Regions from separate parts of the Mycobacterium holstebronense genome, predicted to be linked through region 3. Evidence: predicted binding sites of a transcription regulator. Region 3 holds the regulator's gene; each other region holds the start of a gene.

Region 1 (2,264 bases), 510 kb from region 3:
CTGCTCGCTCTGGTCGGCGTGACCCACGCTGACGATTCCGCCAAGGCGCAGCGGCTCGCCGAAAAGCTTTGGCAGTTGCGCATTCTCGACGATCAGAAGTCGGCAGCCGATGTCGGCGCGCCGATTCTGGTAGTCAGCCAGTTCACGCTCTACGCCGACACCGCCAAGGGCCGGCGGCCATCGTGGAATGCCGCCGCGCCGGGTCCGGTCGCCGAACCTCTGGTCGCCGAGTTCGCCGAGGCGCTGCGCGGGTTGGGCGCGCAGGTGGCAACCGGGCAGTTCGGGGCACATATGCAGGTGGAATTGGTCAATGACGGTCCGGTGACGGTGCTGCTCGAGCTCTGACGCGAAACTGCTCTACGCCCGGCGCCGTGGACGTTAACGTGGCCCGATGAATACAGCCGCCAAGGTCCGTTGTGGCCTGTACGCCGTGATTGCCGTTGCCGCGTTGGTCGCCACCTGGAGCCAGAATCTGGCCTACGACGGGTCCGCCTTCCTTTCCCGGTTCCTGCCGGACACCGCCGTGACGCCCGCGTCGCGCTCGATCACCGCTGACATCCTGATGCTGTTCCTGTCGGCGGCGGTGTTGATGGTCACCGAAGCCCGCAAGCACAACGTGCGGTTCGTCTGGGCCTACATCTTCGGCGGATTCCTGACTGCCATCAGTTTCACGTTCCCGTTGTTTCTGATCGCCCGCGAACGTCGGCTGGCCGCCGAGGGCGCCTCGGCGCCCCGACTGGGAGCCGTCGATATGGCACTGCTGGCCGTGGTCACGCTGGTGTTGGTGGGCTTCACCCTGTGGGTCGATACCCGGTAGGGCCGCGACGGGTCGGTGTTCCGCGGGGCCACCGTTATCCACAATTGGCGATCCTGTCCACAGGTTTTGGCTGCCCAGCTTTTCTGTCAGACCATCGAACTATTGTTCGATACATGGGTAGGAATGCGATCGCGGATCGGGACACCCTTCTGGGGTGCCTGGACGCGATCGAAGCCGCCTACGACCAGCTCGAACAGTGCTCGTTGGATGCCTTGAATGCCGAGGAGTTGATCGCGGTGCTGGCCCGCCGGGAAGCGTTGGCGTGGCGGGCACCGGTGGTCGATCACCGGATCCTGGCCCGGCTGGTCACCGAGGGCGATCCCGGCGCGTTGGGGGCATGCTCGCTGACCAAGGCATTGGCCGAGCGGTTGCGGATCAGCAGCGCGAGCGCCCGGCGTCGATTAGCGGAGGCCGCTGAGTTGGGTCCGCGCGCCGCGGTGACCGGGGAACCCTTGGAGCCGGCGTTGCCGGACCTGGCCGCCGCACAGGCTATGGGTCAGATCGGGCCCGAGCATGTGGTGATTGCGCGCAAGGCCTTGGCGAAAATACCGGCCACGGTCGGCGCTACGTATCGCCAGCGGGCCGAGCATGACCTCGCAGTGCTGGCGAGCCAATTCGGGCCGGAAACCTTCCAGCGCCTAGCCGAGCATCTGGTGGCCGTCCTGGACCCGGATGGGGATTTCACCGACCGGGAACGTCTGGCCCAGCGCGGGCTGCGACTCGGCCGGCAAGGCATCGATGGGATGAGTTCACTGTCGGGGCGCATCACCCCGGAGCTGCGAGCCACCCTGGAGCCGATCCTGGCCAAACTCGCCGCCCCCGGGATGTGCAACGCCGCCGACGAACAGCCCTGTGTCAGTGGCACCCCATCCCAACAGCAGATCCAGTGTGATGACCGCCGACCCGATCAACGCACCCACGACGCCCTACTCGCCGCTTGCCGCGCGGTGCTCGCCTGCGGGGACCTCGGCCAACTCAACGGGCTGCCGGTGACCGTCATCATCTCGACCACCCTGGCCGAGCTACACGCCGCGGCCGGCCACGCACCGGTGACCGACTCCGCCACCACCGGCAAAGCACACACGGCCGGCGGATCGCTCCTCCCCATGTCCGACCTACTACGGATGGCCGAGCACGCCTACCACTACTTGAGCGTGTTCGACGGCAGGGGCCGGGCGCTCTGGCTAGGGCGCAGTAAGCGGCTCGCCTCAGCGGATCAGCGCATCGTGCTGCATGCCCGAGATCGCGGCTGCACGCGACCCGGTTGCACCGTGTCGGGGTATTTGTCCCAGGCGCATCATCTCGAACAGGACTGGGCCCACAACGGACAAACCGACGTCGACGCCCTCGCGTTGGCGTGTGCACCCGACAACCGGATGGCGACCGAGCAAGGCTGGACCACCATCCTCGGAGACGACGGGCGCGTCGCATGGATTCCCCCACCGAA
Region 2 (2,264 bases), 810 kb from region 3:
GCCCAGCACCAACAGCACCGTGCCGATGGACCGGTAGATGGACAGCAGCATCGTGATGATCACCACGAACGTCAGCGCGGTGATGATCTTCAGGCTTTTGTCGCCGGCGATGTGCTGATCGGCGTTGAGGGCGGCCCCGCCGGTGACATAGGCGTGCACGCCCTCGGGCGCCGGGGTGTCGGCGATGATCTGCTGGACGGCCTCGACCGATTCGTTGGCCAGGGTCTCGCCCATGTTGCCGGCCAGATACACCTGGACGTAGGCGGCCTTGCCATCCGGGCTCTGGGACCCCGCCGCGGTCAGCGGGTCACTCCAGAAGTCCTGGATGTGCTCGACGTGGGTGTGGTCGGCCTCCATCTTGGTGACCAACTGGTCGTAATACTTGTGCGCGTCGTCGCCGAGCGGCTGGTCGCCTTCGAGGACCACCATCGCCGAGCTGTCCGATTTGAACTCGTCGAACACCTTGCCGATGCGCATCATCGCGATCATCGACGGAGCGTCGCGGGGTGCCATCGACACCGCGCGCATCTTCCCGACCTCGTCGAGCTGCGGCACAACGACATTCACCAGTACGGTGATCGCCAACCAGGCCAGGATGATGGGTACTGCGAGCCGGCGGATCCACGCCGGGATCCCGCCGCGCTTGGGCGGCTGCGCGGCCGGCAGCGTTTCGGTCGGGGCTTCGGCGTTGGGGTCGCTGGTGTGCTTGCTCATGCGGATTTCACAATGCAGAAGGTCTGGGCGCTCACGGGGCCGGTGGCGATTCTTTCTTCTTTGATGACGCCGTCGATGGTGACGCGGCAACCGATGGTGGCGCCGTCACCTTGGGCGACGATGTTGGGGCTCACCGCGGGGTTGGTGGTCGACAGGGTCAGCGACCACGGCAGGCTGGCGCCGTCGATCCGCTGTGGGGTGGCATCGAGGTCCAGGTAGTTGATGTCGGCGTAGGTGCCGTCCGGGCTGAAGATGTCGTAGACCACGACCTTGGGGTGAAACGGCTTGGTGTCCTCGAACGGGACGGTCCCATTGCCGCTGTCGTCGGCTCCGAAATAGCCGCGGACTCGCTGCACAGTGAACCCCCCCACCGCGACGACTATGACGATGAGTAGGGGTAACCACGCGCGTCTGAGAGCGCCGAACATGAAAGCAGTGGCCCTTTCGCATCGTGCCGGAACTGACACAGATTAGTGCATCAAAGTTCTTTTTCACACCCATCCCAGGGCGTTTAGAACGTATGTTCGATATCTTGGAAGATGTGAGTTGGGGCAGCGGGCCGTCTAGCTGGGCGGAAATAGAACGTGTTCTAGATGGTAAGCCTCGTCACACCGGTAATTCGGCCGGTGTGTCGACCGATCACGGCTCGCCGTCTCCGCAGGTCGAGCCGCTGCGGCCGACTGGGCGAACAGTGTCTTTTCCGCCCTATGCCGAGTTACACGCGCACTCGGCGTACAGCTTTCTGGACGGGGCCAGCAACCCGCAGGAGTTGGTCGCCGAGGCTGCCCGGCTGGGCCTGCGGGCGATCGCGCTGACCGATCACGACGGTTTATACGGGGTGGTGCGGTTCGCCGAGGCGGCGGCCGAGCTGGATATGGCCACCGTCTTCGGCGCCGAGTTGTCGCTGGGGAGGGTGGCGCGCACCGACGACCCGGACCCGCCCGGCCCGCACCTGCTGGTGCTGGCCCGCGGCCCGGAGGGCTACCGGCGGTTGTCGCGGCAGATCGCCGCCGCGCACCTGGCCGGCGAGAAGGGCAGGCCGCGTTTCGATCTGGATGCGCTGACCGAGGCGGCGGGCGGGCACTGGCACATCTTGACCGGCTGTCGTAAGGGCCACGTCCGCCAGGCGCTGGCCACCGGTGGCCCGGATGCGGCCGCCGCCGCGCTGGCCGACCTGGTGGACCGGTTCGGGGCCGGGCGAGTCAGCGTGGAGCTGACCCGGCACTTCGATCCGTGCGACGACGAACGCAATGCGGTGCTGGCCGGCCTGGCGCCCCGGTTCGGGGTGGGGCTGGTGGCCACCACCGGCGCGCATTTCGCCCGGCCGGATCGCGGCCGGCTGGCGATGGCGCTGGGTGCGGTGCGCGCCCGCCAGTCGCTGGACGTCGCCGCCGGCCGGCTGGCTCCGCTGGGCGGCTCGCATCTGCGCTCGGGCGCAGAGATGGCCCGGTTGTTCGCGGCGCATCCGGCGGCCGTGCCGGCGGCAGCCGAACTCGGCGAACAGTGCGCCTTTCCGCTGACGCTGATCGCCCCGCGGCTGCCGCCGTTTG
Region 3 (2,264 bases):
AGGCGAATATCGGTTCGGGGCTCTACTACACCCCGCAGAACGCTCTGTATGACGACACCCTCGCCGAGATCTGGTTCGCCACTGAGGATGCGGCGCGGCTCAACGGCTTCACCAGGGCTGGCTGATCACCGCAGCGGCAGCGGCAGGTCGCGTTCGCGCTGCGGGCGGGGGCCGAAGAGTCGCCGCTGCGCCGCGGTAATCGGGATGTCGTTGATGCTGGACTCGCGGCGACTCATCCGGCCGTCGGCGACGAACTCCCAGAGCTCGTTGCCGTAGCTGCGCCACCACTGGCCGTCCACGTCGCAGCATTCGTACTGATAGCGCACCGCGATTCGGTTGTCCTGGTAGCACCACAGCTCCTTGCGCAGCGCGTAGTCGCGTTCGGCGGCCCACTTGCGCCGCAGAAATGCTTCGATCTCCGCGCGCCCGGTGAGGAATTCGTCCCGGTTGCGCCACACCGAATCCTCGGTGTAGGCCAGCGCCACACGTGCTGGATCCCGTGTGTTCCAGGCGTCCTCGGCGGCCTGCACCTTGTGTCGCGCCGACTCCGCATCGAACGGTGGGCATGGCGCGAACATGATCAGATCTTGCGGATGACGGTCACGACCTTGCCCAGCACCACCGCGTCGTTGCCTGGGATGGGATCGAAAATGGGGTTGTGCGGCATCAGCCAGACCTGACCGCCGGTGCGTTTGAACGTCTTGACGGTCGCCTCGCCATCGATCATGGCGGCCACGATGTCGCCGTTGTCGGCGACGTTCTGCTGGCGCACCACAACCCAGTCGCCGTCGCAGATCGCGGCGTCCACCATCGATTCGCCGACCACCTTGAGCAAGAACAGCTCACCTTCGCCGACCAATTCGCGGGGGAGCGGGAAGACATCCTCGACGGCTTCTTCGGCCAGGATCGGCCCGCCGGCCGCGATCCGGCCCAGAACCGGAATGAAAGCGGGCTCGGGCAGCGCATCCGAACCGGCGAACTCGGTGCGTTGCGCGGCCTCGGCGGCGCCGGTCATGTCGTCCTGGCCACGGACGTCGACCGCGCGGGGACGGTTGGGGTCGCGGCGCAAATAACCCTTGCGCTCGAGCGTGCGCAGCTGGTGAGCAACCGAAGAGGTCGAGGTCAGTCCGACGGCGTCGCCAATCTCGCGGATGCTCGGCGGGTAACCCCGCTCGTTCACCGAAGCGCGGATGACGTTCAGGATCGTGCGCTGCCGGGCGGTCAGCGCTGAGTCCGGACTCGCCGGGTTACTGCTGCTGTCACTCATGGGGGCGAATCTAGTCGCATAGCCGCGATTAATCAAACATGTGTTCGAGGTGTGTCGCGCGGGCGTTCGAAAGCGTCGGCAACTTGTCGGACCCCTTCGCTAATGTTTTCGACAACGATTCGATCACATGTTCGGACATCGAACATACAATCGATTAGTATTCGAACAGTCGAGCGAACAGGGTCGCCGACGCCGAGTGAGGGAGAACCGCACATGATGCTCATCGACACGATCGCCCCGACGTTCGAGCCGGCCCGCGACGAGCGTGCCCAGCTGCATCGCGGTCCCCGGACCTCGGGTCGCGCCTACCCGATCCGCACCCAGCCGGCACGGCTGGTTCGGCCGCGCCCGGGCGGCGCCCCGCTACGGCACCGCGGTTCCGGGGTGCTGATGTCCCGTGCGCCGCACCGGCCGCAGCCGGTCAAGGCCATCACCCCGGCGACCACCGTCGTGCTGGCCCTGGTCGCCGCCGGGATCACTGTGTGGCTCGGGCTGATCGCCCAGTTCGGCGCGGCAGCAGCCGGCAACGCCTCCGCGGTGCCCGACCAGCTTGGCGTGGTGCGCGTCCAGAGCGGGGAGAGCTTGACGCACCTGGCGGCCCGCGTCGCGCCGGACGCGCCGGCCGGACAGGTCATCGAGCGCATCCGCGAGCTCAACGGACTGGAATCGGTCGCCTTGGACGCCGGCCAGATGCTGATCGCTCCACTGGGCTGAGGTCGCCGTGTCGCTTCGGTCGCCGCTTGCGGCCACTGCGCAGCGCCGCCGGCAACCCGCGCAGGTACGCTCGCAGTTGTCCCAATGGCCCGCGGTGCCCCAGCTGTCTGAGGGTGCGGGTTCCCGGCACGGCGAAGGAGCGGCAATGCACTGCCCGTTTTGTCGCCATCCAGACTCCCGGGTGGTGGATTCCCGCGAAGCCGATGAAGGCCAGGCCATTCGGCGTCGTCGGTCCTGTCCGGAATGCGGTCGCCGTTTCTCCACGGTGGAAACCGCAGTGCTA

Evidence for each region. The regulator LexA, encoded in region 3, represses DNA repair genes until DNA is damaged. The targets are predictions, from matches to a motif close to CGAACANNTGTTCG.
Region 1: RCP37_RS10305 (HNH endonuclease signature motif containing protein) is a predicted target of LexA. The motif match lies at 913-926, and genes of this name have one in related genera.
Region 2: RCP37_RS16760 (error-prone DNA polymerase) is a predicted target of LexA. The motif match lies at 1,228-1,241, and genes of this name have one in related genera.

What each region holds. Positions count from the first base shown of each region.
Region 1 is NZ_OY726398.1:2,226,713-2,228,976, reverse strand. It holds gene dtd (D-aminoacyl-tRNA deacylase) at 1-345, shown strand, start outside; gene RCP37_RS10310 (DUF2834 domain-containing protein) at 392-817, shown strand; gene RCP37_RS10305 (HNH endonuclease signature motif containing protein) at 931-2,264, shown strand, end outside.
Region 2 is NZ_OY726398.1:3,553,759-3,556,022, reverse strand. It holds gene RCP37_RS16770 (MMPL/RND family transporter) at 1-714, opposite strand, end outside; gene RCP37_RS16765 (MmpS family transport accessory protein) at 711-1,142, opposite strand; gene RCP37_RS16760 (error-prone DNA polymerase) at 1,256-2,264, shown strand, end outside.
Region 3 is NZ_OY726398.1:2,739,747-2,742,010, reverse strand. It holds gene RCP37_RS12790 (LGFP repeat-containing protein) at 1-125, shown strand, start outside; gene RCP37_RS12785 (nuclear transport factor 2 family protein) at 126-578, opposite strand; gene lexA (transcriptional repressor LexA) at 581-1,267, opposite strand; gene RCP37_RS12775 (LysM peptidoglycan-binding domain-containing protein) at 1,481-1,981, shown strand; gene nrdR (transcriptional regulator NrdR) at 2,127-2,264, shown strand, end outside.